One region of the Telluria sp. ZT3P26 genome, then DNA from elsewhere that is predicted to be linked to it. Evidence: predicted binding sites of a transcription regulator. Region 1 holds the regulator's gene; the other holds the start of a gene.
The links. The regulator sigma-54, encoded in region 1, starts transcription at its own class of promoters, with help from an activator protein. The targets are predictions, from matches to a motif close to TGGCANGNAANCTGCTTT.
Positions count from the first base shown of each region.

Region 2: the regulator sigma-54 is predicted to act here: its motif matches at 1,874-1,891, upstream of pepA (flocculation-associated PEP-CTERM protein PepA).

Region 1 covers NZ_JCASII010000006.1:82,507-89,206, reverse strand. The annotation lists gene rapZ (RNase adapter RapZ) at 1-179, shown strand, start outside; gene AC56LN_RS19185 (DUF1579 domain-containing protein) at 205-693, opposite strand; gene AC56LN_RS19180 (DUF5694 domain-containing protein) at 765-1,835, opposite strand; gene AC56LN_RS19175 (enoyl-CoA hydratase/isomerase family protein) at 1,921-2,997, opposite strand; gene hpf (ribosome hibernation-promoting factor, HPF/YfiA family) at 3,097-3,453, opposite strand; gene AC56LN_RS19165 (RNA polymerase factor sigma-54) at 3,528-5,015, opposite strand; gene lptB (LPS export ABC transporter ATP-binding protein) at 5,030-5,785, opposite strand; gene lptA (lipopolysaccharide transport periplasmic protein LptA) at 5,782-6,330, opposite strand; gene lptC (LPS export ABC transporter periplasmic protein LptC) at 6,376-6,700, opposite strand, start outside.
Region 2 covers NZ_JCASII010000002.1:438,986-445,685, forward strand. The annotation lists gene AC56LN_RS09770 (nucleotidyltransferase domain-containing protein) at 1-64, shown strand, start outside; gene AC56LN_RS09775 (GNAT family N-acetyltransferase) at 217-948, shown strand; gene AC56LN_RS09780 (class I SAM-dependent methyltransferase) at 1,089-1,754, shown strand; gene pepA (flocculation-associated PEP-CTERM protein PepA) at 1,938-2,765, shown strand; gene AC56LN_RS09790 (ThiF family adenylyltransferase) at 2,886-3,764, opposite strand; gene AC56LN_RS09795 (GNAT family N-acetyltransferase) at 3,843-4,514, opposite strand; gene prsT (XrtA/PEP-CTERM system TPR-repeat protein PrsT) at 4,658-6,700, opposite strand, start outside.

The DNA of each region.
Region 1 (6,700 bases):
TCGCCAAGTGGCTGCCGTCGTTCAAGACCGACAACCGCAGCTACCTGACGGTGGCGGTCGGTTGCACGGGTGGACAGCATCGGTCGGTGTACATGGCCGAACACCTGGGCGCGCACTTTGGCGCGACCGAGCGCGTGATTGTCAGGCATCGCGAGCAGCCGAAGCATCGGGCGGCGTAGGCCTGCTGCCCGCCCTGCTCCAGGTTTAACGCTGACGACGAAATTCCATCGTCCAATTGGTTTCCCACGTATCTCCCGCGTCGGCAGAAAAAGCCTGGTCCCAGTGAAGCAAGTTTTGATCAATCTGGCGCCAGATGAATCTGACGATGATCGGGATTTCCTGGAAAGTGTCGTTGGCGAAGAACGTACCAACGCCATCGATGAATTCGCCGACCACCGGAACGTCGATCTGACTCGGAAGACGACCGTCAAGCCACCAGATCGACCATCTCTTCGTGCTCTGATCGTAGGAGCGTAACGCGATAGCGCGAAAGACCTCGTCATTCAGGCGCAAGATGTTGTCTTCAAGGTTACCGAAGCCACCCAGGATTTTTTGGGTCGACATCTCACCATCAAACTCAACCCATTCATTGCAGTTTGCCAGGCGTTCCTTGAGTCGCCGGTGCCTGACAAACCAATCCCCCATAACAAAATCGAAGTCAGTCGGTGCTGAACTCATCAGTTCCAGTGCCATGCCATTCCTTGAATGATAAGTGGTCTGTCGGGCCGCTCACTCGTCGCCACCGACATCAATATAGTGCCTCGTCACTTCAGTACCGGCCCCGCGTCCACGATCCGCACATCATGCATCTGGTGCAGATACGATTCCAGATACCCCTTGTGTGACGCGCCGACGATGACCAGCATGCGCTGGCCCGGCGTCAATCCCAGCACGTCCCGGATATTGGCGGCCATGCGCAGGTTGCGCGTTTCCCAGTAGCCCACGTACTGGCGGCCGAAGCGTTGCACTGACGGCTCGTTGAGCGCCGCACCGAAGTCGCTGCGGTACACCAGAGCCCCCTGGCCAGGTGCATTTCTGGCCTGGTACATGGCCAGCACGCCTTCGGCACTGCCCAGCGAGCCCTCCTGCGCCTTGTCCGCTGCGCCGCGCTGCTTCGAGGCCGGGTTGTCCCATGCGGTCATCAGCGCATCGCCAAACGCCTTCTGGTCTCCCGTCGCGCTGTCGGCGGTGTGGTCGTCCATCGCGTACAGGCGTTCAAGGCCGAGCCGGACGGCCAGACGCACACCAATCATGATGCTTTCGTCGCGCCTGGTTTCCAGCGTCGCGAGCACGCCGACCAATGTGGCATCCAGGCCGTCACCGGCGCGACGCTCGGTTTCGGGCAGGCGCAGCCACTGAACCAGCGCCGATGCGCGCTCGCCGCCAGCGAGGAACAACGCAGCAAGGCGTCGACGTTCTGCGGCCGTGGGCGCTTCGGGCCAGGCAGCCAGCAAGGCCTCCGCGGCCGCGGTCGCTGCCGCAACGTCCAGCCCCGTGGCCAGCCGTGCCGGTGCGGTATCCCGGCAGTAGGAATCAATCGAATCCTTGTAGCGGGCCATATAACGGCGCATGAAGTCGCACTGCGGCCCGGACACTGCCTCGATCGCGATCGCCTGCGGCTTCCATGCAGCCAGGCGCTCGTTCAATAGCGTCAGGCTGGCGGCCTGGAAGGTGTTCGGCAATTGCGACAGATGGGGCGATCCCAGCACCAGCACCTCGTTGGCAGGGCCAGAGGCCGGTCCCTTGAATGCGCTCGCATTGAAGTCAGGCTGCCAGGCCTGGGCGACGGCGCTGCCGCACAAGGTCATCGACAACAGCAAGGCGGTCATGCGCATCGGGGGTCCTCATCGGTTCATGAAGCCACGATGTTTGCACCGCCTGCACGAAAAGTCACGCGCAAACGGATATGCATGAAGAGGCTTACGCGAGATGGCGCAGCGGATGCGCATGCGCCGGCCACACCGGCGCAAAGAAGTGCGCCACCATCGCGTCGGTCACGAGGTCGAGCGACGGCGGATTCCATTGCGGCGCATTGTCCTTGTCGATGACGAGCGCGCGCACGCCTTCGAGTACCTCACCATGCTCGAAGTTGCGGCGCACGAGCGAGCGCTCCAGGCGCAGGCAGTCGGCGACATCGAGCGATGCGCCGCGCCGCAGCAGCTCGCGCGTCACGCACATCATCAACGGCGAGCGCTGACGCATCGCGCGCAATGCCTTCTGCGCGAATGGCGTGTCGTCACCCTCGAGCGACGCCATGATTGCCGCCACCGAGTCCGCGCCAAAATGCGCATCGATGCATGCGCGGTTGGCCTGCAGTTCGCTCTCGCCGGCGTGCGCCGTGGCGAACGCGCGGATCGCCGCCGGCAGATCCGCGCCCGGCGTCGCCTCGATCAGCGACTGCAACGCCGGCAGGTCGGCGCCCGGCACGAACACGTCGGCCAGGCCCACGTACAGCGCGTCGGCCGCGCCGATCGTCAGGCCGGTCAAGCCCAGGAACATCCCCAGTTGGCCCGGTGCGTGTGACAGGAAATGGCTGCCGCCGACATCGGGAAACAGGCCGATATTCACCTCGGGCATCGCCATCTTGGTGCGGTCGGTGACGATGCGCAGGCCGCAATCGGGCCCGCCCTGCGCGATGCCCATGCCGCCGCCCATGACCACGCCGTCCATCAGCGCGATATACGGTTTCGGATAAAAATGGATCAGGTGATTGAGCGCGTATTCTTCGGTGAAGAAATCCTCGAGCAGTGCGCTGCCGCCCTGCGGCGAGGCGTTGCCGACGTCGTGGAAGAAACGGATATCGCCGCCCGCGCACAGCGCTTTTTCGCTGCTGCTGGTGATCACCACCGCATCGACGGCGGCGTCATGCTGCCAGTCGAGCAGGATCGCGGTCAGCGCGCGCACCATGTCCAGCGACAGCGAATTGAGCGCCTTGGGACGGTCGAGGGTGATGATGCCGGCGCGGTTGGCGATGCGGGTCAGGACGTGTTCGGACATGGCGTGATCCATCGAAAGGAAACACGTATTTTACCGGCAGCGGGATGCAAAAAGGGCGTCCCGAAAAGACGCCCCTGGCGATGTTAACCTGCGCTCGAATCAGGCGGCAGCGACGTCTGCTTCGTCGACGTCCAGGCGTTTGATCGATGTTCGGTTATGGTCTTTCAGCATCTGCTTGTGCTTCAGGATTTGTCGATCCAGTTTATCCATCAACATGTCGATTGCGGCATACAGGTCTTGCGCGACGCTCGCCACGTGCAGGGTCTTGCCCGACACCTGGACGTTGATTTCAGCTTTTTGCCTTTTTTCTTTTTCAGTGAGGTTATCGACGGCCAGGAAGACGTGGGTATCTATGACTTGATCGAAATGGCGAATAATGCGCTCGAGCTTATTCTGAACGTATTCACGGATGGCAGGGGTTACTTCGAGATGGTGACCACTGATGGTGAGGTTCATACACACTCCTTTGAAGATGTCACGTCGCTTGCACCACACAGGAGCTGAAGGCACAGACTGTATGAGCGGCGTTGTTACAAGGCTTTGCGGAGACTGACGGGGGGGATCTTGAGCGCTTCACGGTATTTTGCGACCGTCCTGCGCGCAATGACCATGCCTTGTTCCCCGAGCATTTCCGCGATCTTGCTGTCGGATAATGGATTCTTAGGGTCTTCTGCTCCTGTCAATTGTGCGATGAGCGCACGGATTGCCGTTGAGGATGCTTCGCCTCCCGCTTCGGTGGCAACGTGGCTACCGAAGAAATACTTCAACTCGAACATGCCGTGCGGGGTCAGCATGTATTTCTGGGTTGTGACACGAGAGATCGTGCTCTCGTGCAGACCTAGTGTATCAGCTATCTCGCGCAAAACAAGGGGCCGCATGGCAACCGCGCCATGGCTGAAAAAGTTGCGCTGGCGTTCGACGATCGCCTCGGCCACACGCAGGATCGTGTCGAAACGCTGGCGCATGTTCTTGATGAGCCACTTCGCCTCCTGCATCTGCGCGCCCATCTGGCTCTCGCTGCGGCCCTGCTTGAGCATCGTGGCGTACAGGCTGTTCACGCGCAGGCGCGGCATCACGTCCGGGTTCAGCGTGACCGCCCAGCCGTTCTTGGCACGGCGCACGATCACGTCCGGCACCACGTAATCCGACACGTTCGACGCGAACGCGGCGCCCGGATGCGGATTGCACTGGCGGACCACGGCCTGCACTTCGCGCAGGTCTTCGTCGTCGCAATCGAGCGCCTTTTTCAGCTTGCTGTATTCGCGCTGCGCGAACCAGGTCAGGTAGCCTTCGACGATCTTCAGGGCCATGCGGCGCGTGACCATCGGCACGCCCGGCATGCGCCGGATCTGCAGCGCCAGGCATTCGGCCGCGCTGCGCGCGCCCACGCCCACCGGGTCCATGCTCTGCACCATCGCCAGCGCGCAGCGCAGTTCGTCGAGGTCGACCTCGAGTTCTTCGGGCAGGCGTGCGTGGATGTCGTCGAGCGGTTCTTCCAGGTAGCCGTTGTCATCGAGCGCGTCGATCACCAGTTCGGCCAGCGCGCGGTCGCGGGTTGACAGCAGCGTTTCGCGCACCTGCTCCATCAGGTGTTCGCGCAGCGTGATGGCGCACGCTTCCAGCTGCGGGCGGCCGTCTTCGTCGTCGCTGCTGCTGCCACTGCCGGACGACGCGCCGCTGCCTTCGCTCCAGTCATTGTCGGGCCGGTCGCCATCGACCGCGCCGCCTTCAGCGCCCTCGCCCTCGGCCGGGGCGCTGCCCTCGCCTTCGGCCTGCTGGCCCGGCGCCGGCGGCGCCTCGCCGGGTGCCGGCGCATTGTTGATCGCCCCATCGGCCAGCAAGCGCACCGAATGATCGAGCGGATCGTCGAGCCTTTCGAGCAGCGGGTTATCACCCAGTATCTGCTCGATCTCCTGGTGCAGTTCGAGCGTCGACAGTTGCAGCAACCGGATCGATTGCTGCAGCTGTGGCGTGAGCGCCAGGTGCTGCGAAGTGCGGAGCTGAAGGGACTGTTTCATCAATTGGTCATGGCTTACATGCGGAAATGTTCACCAAGGTACACGCGGCGCACCGACTCGTCGGCGATGATATCGTCGGGCCGGCCGGATGCGAGCACCGCGCCCTGATTGATGATGTAGGCGCGGTCGCAGATGCCAAGCGTCTCGCGGACATTGTGGTCGGTGATCAGGACGCCGATCTTGCGCTCCTTGAGGAAGCGCACGATGCGCTGGATCTCGATCACGGCGATCGGGTCGACGCCGGCAAAGGGTTCGTCAAGCAGCACGAAGCGCGGGTTGGTCGCCAGTGCACGCGCGATCTCCACGCGGCGGCGCTCGCCGCCCGACAGCGACAGCGCCGGGTTCTCGCGCAGCTTCTCGATCTGCAGGTCGGCCAGCAAGGTATCGAGGCGGTCGTTGATCTCGGTTTTGGTGAGCGACTTGCCGTTGACCTTCTGCAGTTCGAGCACGGCGCGGATGTTTTCTTCCACCGTCAGCTTGCGAAACACCGAGGCTTCCTGCGGCAGGTACGACAGGCCGAGCACCGCGCGGCGATGGATCGGCAGGCTGGTGATGTCGGTGCCGTTGATGCTGATCGAGCCGGCGTCCGATGGGACCAGGCCGACGATCATGTAGAACGAGGTGGTCTTGCCGGCGCCGTTCGGGCCCAGCAAACCTACCACTTCGCCGCATTCGACATCCAGCGACACATCGCGCACGACCAGGCGCTTGCCATAGCTTTTCTGCAGGCCCTTGACGACCAGCGTGCTGCGATCGTTCAGTTCCGTCATTGCGTGCCTCCGGCCGGCGTACGCTTGGGCGCCAGGATCAGCGTGCCACGTCCGCCGCCAACCTTGCTCTCGCCGCTGACGTCATTGCGCACGGCGACGACTTCCTTGCGGTTGTCGTACGAAATGAACGGGCCGGTCATCTGGTTGGTCATGCGGTCGTTTTCGAGTTCCTTGACGACGGCGTTCGAGTACAGGCGCACCAGCTCCGTACGTTCGTCGTATTCGATGCGTTCGGCCTGGCCTTCGACCCACAGGTTCGGGCCGCCGTCGCGCTTCTGGCGGAAGGTGGCCGGCTTGCCGTTGGCGGCGGTAAGCGTCACGCTCATATAGCCTTCGGGCGTATCCCGGACCACGGCGCGTTCGGCCTTGACCAGCAGCGTGCCGCGGGTCAGGATCACGTTGCCGGTGAAGGTGCGCACGCCGGCGACGCCATCGAGGTCGCCGTTATCGTATTCGAGCGCCGCCTGCTTGAGCGAGTCGGCCTTTTCTGCCATGGCGCTCAGGGAAAGGAGAGAAAAGAAAGCGGCAGCAAAGAGTTTTTTCATGATGGTGCTGGTCCTGGGTTAGCACGCGCGCATGGCTGGTGGCCTTCAGCGCTGGCGTGGCGGATAGACGATACGGCCGCGGCCGGACAATTTCATCTGCATGGTCGCGTTGTTGGCCACCAGGCCGACGGCCTTGAGGCTGGACGCGCCGAGCTCCATGTCGATCGGCTGGTCGGTCTTGACGATTTCTTCGTCGGGCAATACGGTCATGGCCTGCGTGCGCACGCGCAGCGCTTCGCTGGCGGGCGTCTTCGGGCGCTGCAGATCGACGTCGCCGAACAGTTCGACGCGGTGTTCTTCATGGAAGATGCGCGCATTCTTGGCCACCACCGTCATCGGCGGACGGCCCGGTTCAACGCCGCGCATCAGG
Region 2 (6,700 bases), on a different contig from region 1:
GTTGCTCACGCGCCACTTGTTTCACAAGGCTTTCGTGTCGCCACGTGCCGCAGAGGCCGCTTGACCTGATACTCTTTGCTGTGAGGGAATTTGCGTAGCAATTCCACTATTTCACATTCAATTTGTTAATAAAATTGGTTTTGTAGCAATTGTCGATGCAAAGATGACCGAATTGTCGTCCCTGCACGACGCGCCGATACTGTCAGGAGAACGTACATGATCGAGACATTAGCGCCAGCCATCCCTTACACCGGGCTTGGTGGCGATGACTCAGCCGCGGATGGTAATCCGAGCATCATTGATGTCACGATCAACCAGCGCGTATTCGGGATTCGCGCTGCCGACATTGATACCCAGCGCAATTCCGCGAGCATGCTCATCAGTAAGATGTACGCCTGGCGTGGTTACAGCGGCAATCACCAGATCGGCACTGACCCGAATCGGATCACGCTGACTGCATCGGATGCTGGCGATGTGTTCGGGACCTTAAGTCTGGGCATGGATTCGGATATCGGATTGCTCGCTGATCAGGTCTTCAAGGACCATATCGATCCATTTCGCCGGCGCGGACGGGTATGCGAGATCATCAAGCTCGCAGTCGATCCGGCAATCAAATCGAAGGCTGTGCTTGCATCGCTGTTTCATGTGTCATTGATCTATGCGCGTGATCTGAATGGCTGCAGTGACATTCTCATTGAAGTCAATCCGCGTCATCGCCGTTTCTACGAAGTCATGCTCGGATTCGAGCTCGTTTGCGAATCGCGCGACAATCCACGCGTGCAAGCGCCAGCAGTTCTATTGCGGGTATCAACCGCTTATGGCACCGAGCAGGTCAATAAGCTCGGCGGCATGCAGGACAAGGCGGTAGGCGAACGTTCACTGTTCCCATGGTTCTTTTCGCCGCGCGAGGAAGCCGGCATCGTCAACCGGCTGCGGCAGCTCGGTTAAGGACTCTTCACGCGCTGTCCTGCCGCTTCAGCGAGCCCGCACTGGTGCGCCAATTATTTCTCGATTGCATTTGTGCCTTGCCTGCCTGACCGGAACATCCTATATTCAGCGTTTCGTGTGTTTGAAAATGAGGATGCTCCATGACGACAGGTAAGACCAGGGATGAAATCGCTGAAGCCTATTCCTCTGAGCCGTGGTGGTACGACCTGCGTGGTTTTTTTATTCTGACCTTCGCTTATAACAGCACAATCGGGACCCAGATGCGCTTCTTTGGACCGAACTTCGGTCCCGACCACCTGGAAGTGGCTTGCGGCACCGGAACCCTGCTGGAAATGGTGCTGAACTGGCGTCGTCGCCGCAAATTGCCGCAAGTCAAGGTTACTGGCATCGACTATGCACCATCAATGCTTGCTGGCGCCAAGCGCCGCTTTGCCAACAATCCGCAAGTCCAGGTCCAGCATGCTGATGCAGCCCAGCTGCCGTTTGCCGACAACCGCTTCGACACAGCGAACATTGCCAACTCGATCCACTGTTTCCCGACCATCGACGGGGCGCTGCGCGACATTTTGCGTGTGCTCAAGCCGGGCGGGACGATGGCAGCAAATGTTCTGCTGTATCCAGCAGGAATTGCGCCGCTACGCTGGGCGGCGCAGAAGATTAACGACTGGGGCATCCGTAAAGGCATTCTATATAGCCCGTTCCACGTGGAAGAATTACGCGCCAAGATGTTGGCAGCAGGATATGTAATTCACTCGGAATTTACTTCCGGAAACACATGGAATGTGGTGGTACGCAAACCTCTGTAGGAATACTCTGACAGCATGGTATTTAAGCGGTAAATATGCTGTCGGTATTTTTTACAGTAGCATTTGATTTGAATCAATGAAAATAGATAACCACTTGATTTAAAACAAATATCCTGAGCTGGCACGGTGATTGCTTATATAGCTTCGTGAGTAGTACCCCAGACAACCCAGGAGATTTACGAAATGAACGCTTTTAAAAAAACCATCGTCGCAACGTCGATCGCAGCAGCCTCAATGTTCGCTGGCGCAACCGCTCAAGCGGCACCGTTTAACCCATTCACCATCGATCCAGTCGGTTCAACTGCTAATTTCCGCGCCGACAAGATCACCGGTAACTACACTGAGATCGCCACGTTCAACGATGACGGCACGTTCAACGTTTCCCTGTACTGGCGCGCTGGCCAGTTCGTCACCAACGGCGGCAACACTGCACTGACCCCTCTTGAGACTGGTCTGGGTTTCAACTACGGCATCTATGCTCTGTATAAAGCGTCCGGCACCGTGTCGGTCAATGGCAACATCACCACTTTCAATTTCGCGCCTAGCGAAGCTGGCGACCTGAAGTTCGTGTTGGATGCTCCATTGAATAATTCTTCGACGGATGTCATCGCTCCAGTCAACGGCCGTGGTGACTTTGTTATCGCTGGCAGCGATGATGACGTCTTGCTGGCAACGGGCGAGCCACTGACTGGCGTGGGTACCCTCAATCCAGGCCTGAGCACTTGCGGCGCCGACGGTATCAACTGCGGCAGCTTTGGTTCGAACACCACGTTCAACCTGACCGCTGCGGGCGCTGGTTTCTTCATTGCACCGAACCCGTTCTACAGCTTCTCGTTCCAGTCGGGTCAGCTGAACAACTTCAACCCAACCGGTACCCAGACCATCAACGGTTCGCTGGATGTCGTGTTCTCGAACGCAGCTGAAGTGCCAGAGCCAGCATCGGTTGGCCTGCTGGGCCTGGGCATGCTGGGTCTGTACGCAGCACGTCGCCGCAACAAGAAAGCTGCCTAAGAACCACGGGCCTGCCACGCAGGTCCTGTTCTCAAGCAAGAAAAAAACCACTGCCGGTAACGACAGTGGTTTTTTTTCGTCCTTCGACGCGTCGGCGCCGGTTGCCGACGCGTTCGTCGTTCAGCGGCCGGCCGCCGCCATGCGCGCAAACTGACGCCGGCCGATCGCCATCGCCAGGCGCTGGATCGGATGGCGGTTCCCGCCTGGCCGCCATGTGCGCTTGAGCTTGTTGCGGTAGGCATCGAACTGCATGCCCCAGGGCGCCGCCAGCACGTCGCCACGTCCCAGCAGGATCTTGAGCGACTCGGTGGCGATGATGCCGGCGCACAGCTGGCAGGCCATGATGGTCGACGGGCCACGCCGTTCGGCGAAGCTGACCGAGCCAGGCACCATCAGATAGGGACGGTGCAGGCCGCCCGGGGCCAGGCCGACGACAAAGCGCAGCGCCTTCTCTTCCTCCGGCAGATCGCCCCAGCCAAAATATTCCTCGAACGTCATCTTGCCCGGCATGAAGTTGAGCAGGGCAGCGCCCATGCCCAGTGGCGCGGCAGTGGTGGCCGGGATACCCAGGCGTGCGCAGGCGGCAAAGGTCTGCTGGCGTGCATCGAAGGCGAAGAAGTCCAGCGCGTCGACGTACAGGTCGACGCCGGCCAGGAATGCGTCGAGATTGTCGCTGTGGACGCCCTCGGGAAAAATCCTGATCTCGATGTCGGGATTGATGTCGCGCGCCATGCGCGCCAGCACGTCGGCCTTGGGCTGGCCGACCGTGGACATCATCGCGCCGACCTGGCGGTTAAAGTTGGGAATGTCGAACGTGTCGAAGTCGGCAATGTGAAACCGCGTGACGCCCAGACGGGCCAGCGTCAGCAGGTGCACGCCGCCGACGCCGCCGCCACCCGCGATAGCGATGCGCTTGCCACGCAACTGCTGCTGTTCGGCGGGCGTGACCCAGCCAATATTGCGTGAAAACGCCTGCTCGTACTGAAACGGATTGCTCATCGGGGACATTGCGAAAAAGTAGGGACGAGATGGTCGGCGCCGCAGGAAGTGCAGGGCGCGTACCGGCGATGCGGGTGCTTATGCCGGATGTGACTCATCCATGCGCAGCAGGCGGTTGATGATACCGCGTTCCTCGCGGGGCGAGAAGAAGTACGGGTAAAACGAGCGCTCTTCGGTTTCACCATCGGCGGCAAAGGTACCACCAAAAATGCTGATCTGCTCGGTAACGTATTTGAGGTTCACGCGCAGCAGGTAGGCTGGCGCATCCACGCGTGTGTTGATCTTGAGCTCACCCTCTTTGCGAAAGCCCAGCATCCGCTCGTAGAAGCGGCGGTGGCGCGGGTTGACCTCGATGATGATGTCGGTGCAGCCATGCATGTCGCGGGCGTAGATGACGGCCAGGTGAAACACGTTGGCCAGCGCGGTTTTCGAGCGTACCGACGGGTCGAAGGCAAATTTGGTGAACTCGCACAGGCGCGCGCCGTTGGCGCGGTGGGCATCGAGTTCGGCGCCGAAGACTTCATCGGCCATCAGCCCGACCTCGGAATCGATGCCGATGCTGAGGGTGCCGACCACATCGCCCTTGTCGGTGGCGGTCAGCGTAATGCGGTTGGGATCGTTGCTCGGGTGGTGATCGCCGGAGTAGCCGCGCCAGGCGTACATCCTGTTGATCAGCATGCTGGCCGAGTTTCGACCGTCCGACGTATCGGTAAGCCGGATTCCGTATGAATCGTCGTTCACGATAAACATCCTTATCTGTGTAATGACATCTTATCTCGGCATCAATAAATCGAGCGTTCGATAGGATGAATAAAAATCACCGCCAGGATGCTGCATGCAAAGGTCAATCAGGCCGCCGCAAGCGCAGTGTTCGCTTGCGGCGGCGTGCCACATTACAGCGTCTTGAGCAGCGCGCGTGCCTCATCGGCTTGCGCGAACGGCGTGTTTGCTGCCAGCAGCTTGTCAAGCTCGCGCTTGGCGCCGGCCTTGTCGCCACTCTTGTTCAGCGCCTGTGCCAGGTGATAGCGGATCTCCATGGCATTTGGCGCCTGGGTACTGGCTTTTTGCAGCAGTGGCAGGCCGCGTGCGACATTGCCCTGTTCCACCAGCATCCAGCCCAGCGTGTCCATCACGCCCGGATTGTCGCCGGCGACCTTGAATGCCTGCTCGGCGGTTGCCAGCGCGCGTGGGTCCTTTACCTGCTGGTAAGCCCAGGCCAGGTTGTTCAGCACCAGCGGGTTTTCCGGCGCCGTCTTTTGCACGGCTTCCAGACGCGCGATGGCTGCCTTGTAATCCTTGCCCGCCATATTGATCTCGGAAACCATCAGCGCCATGCGTGCATCGGCCGGGTTCTGGGCCAGCCACTTTTCGCCACGCGCCAGTGCTTCCTTGCTCTTGCCGCCCGCTTGCATTGCCTGGACGACCTTGGCGGTCAGTTCCGACGATGGCGCCAGCGCCAGGGCCTTCTCGTACGCCTGCAGTGCTGGTGCACTCTTTTGCTGGCTCATCAGGATGTCGCCCTCGAGCACGAAGCCCAGCGGCGCTTTCGGCGCGGCCTCTTGCGCCTGGCGCGCCGCGGCCAGTGCATCGTCCGGGCGCTTGGCACGCATTGCTGCGTCCACCTGCATCAGGCGCGCAGGCATGAAGTCAGGCTGCAGATCGACCGCACGCTTGATATGGCCGGCGGCTGCACTGTCGTTCTTGAGCATGCGCTGGACTTCGGCCAGGCGAATCTGCGCCGGCGCCGATTTCGGCAGCACGTTGGCCAGCTTGCTGTAGGTGTCGAGCGCGCCGTTCAGATCCTTGGTGGCGACCTGCGACTGGCCCAGCAGTTCGAGGACGCCGGCATCGGTCGGGTTCGTGGTCTGGAACTTGCGGGCCAGCGCCAGCGCTTTCGGCGCCTGGTCGGTGCGCAGGTAGTGCGCGCCCAGCTTCAGTGCCGGGGCAGTTGCCTGCGGATTGGCGGTGCTGGCTTTCTCGAACCAGGTGGTGGCTTCGGCCGTGTTCTTCTGCAGCAGCGCCAGCTCACCCAATGCCGCCATCGCGTCGGCATTGTTCTTGTCCTTCTCGAGGAAGGCGGTGAAGCGTGCCTTGGCAGCGTCCGGCTTTTTCTCCTGCATGTCCAGGCGCGCGAGGTTGGTCACGGCCGGCAGGAACGTCGGCTGCAGCTGCACGGCTTTTTCAAACGCGGCGCGCGCTGGTGCATTCTTGCCCTGAACCATGTACACGGCGCCCTTGAGCTGCTGCACTTGCGCGCTGTCTGGCTGCTGCTTTTCGAGCGACGCGACGGCGGCCTCAGCCCGGTCATAGCGCTTCATGCCCATTTCGGTCTGCACCAGGGCCATCGTGGCCTGCAGTGACTTCGGATCGAGCGTGGCCGCCATTTCGAGTTCGCTCAGGCCACGGGCCTGGTCGCCCTGCGCCAGGCGCGACAGGCCCAGCGAGGTGCGCACGGCAGCGGCTTGCGGCGCCAGCGTGGCAGCCTGCTGCAGGTAACTGCTGGCCTTGTCGAAGTCACGCACCTGCATGTACGACTCGCCTGCCAGCGCCAGCAGTTGTGCATCCTGCGGGGCGTTCTTCAGGGCCGGTGCCAGCGTCTCGGCCGCATCGGCCGGCTGCGAATTGCGCAGTTGTGCCTGGGCCAGCAGCTTGCGTGCATAGACATTGTTCGGATTACTTTGCAGGTACTTGCGCAGATGCTGTTCGGCTTGCTGGGTGCCGCCCAGGTTCAGCTCGGATGCACCGGCCAGCAGGATGCTCGGCTGGTGATCGGGTGCGACCTTGAGGATCTTGGCCAGCGCGTCTTTCGCCGCCGAGTATTTACCTTGCGAGAACTCGTACAGGCCGCGGGTGTACACCACCAGCAGGCTGCCCGGCGAGTTCTTTTCGGCCGCTTCGACTTCGATCTTGGCCGCGTCAAACTTGCCGCGGGCGAT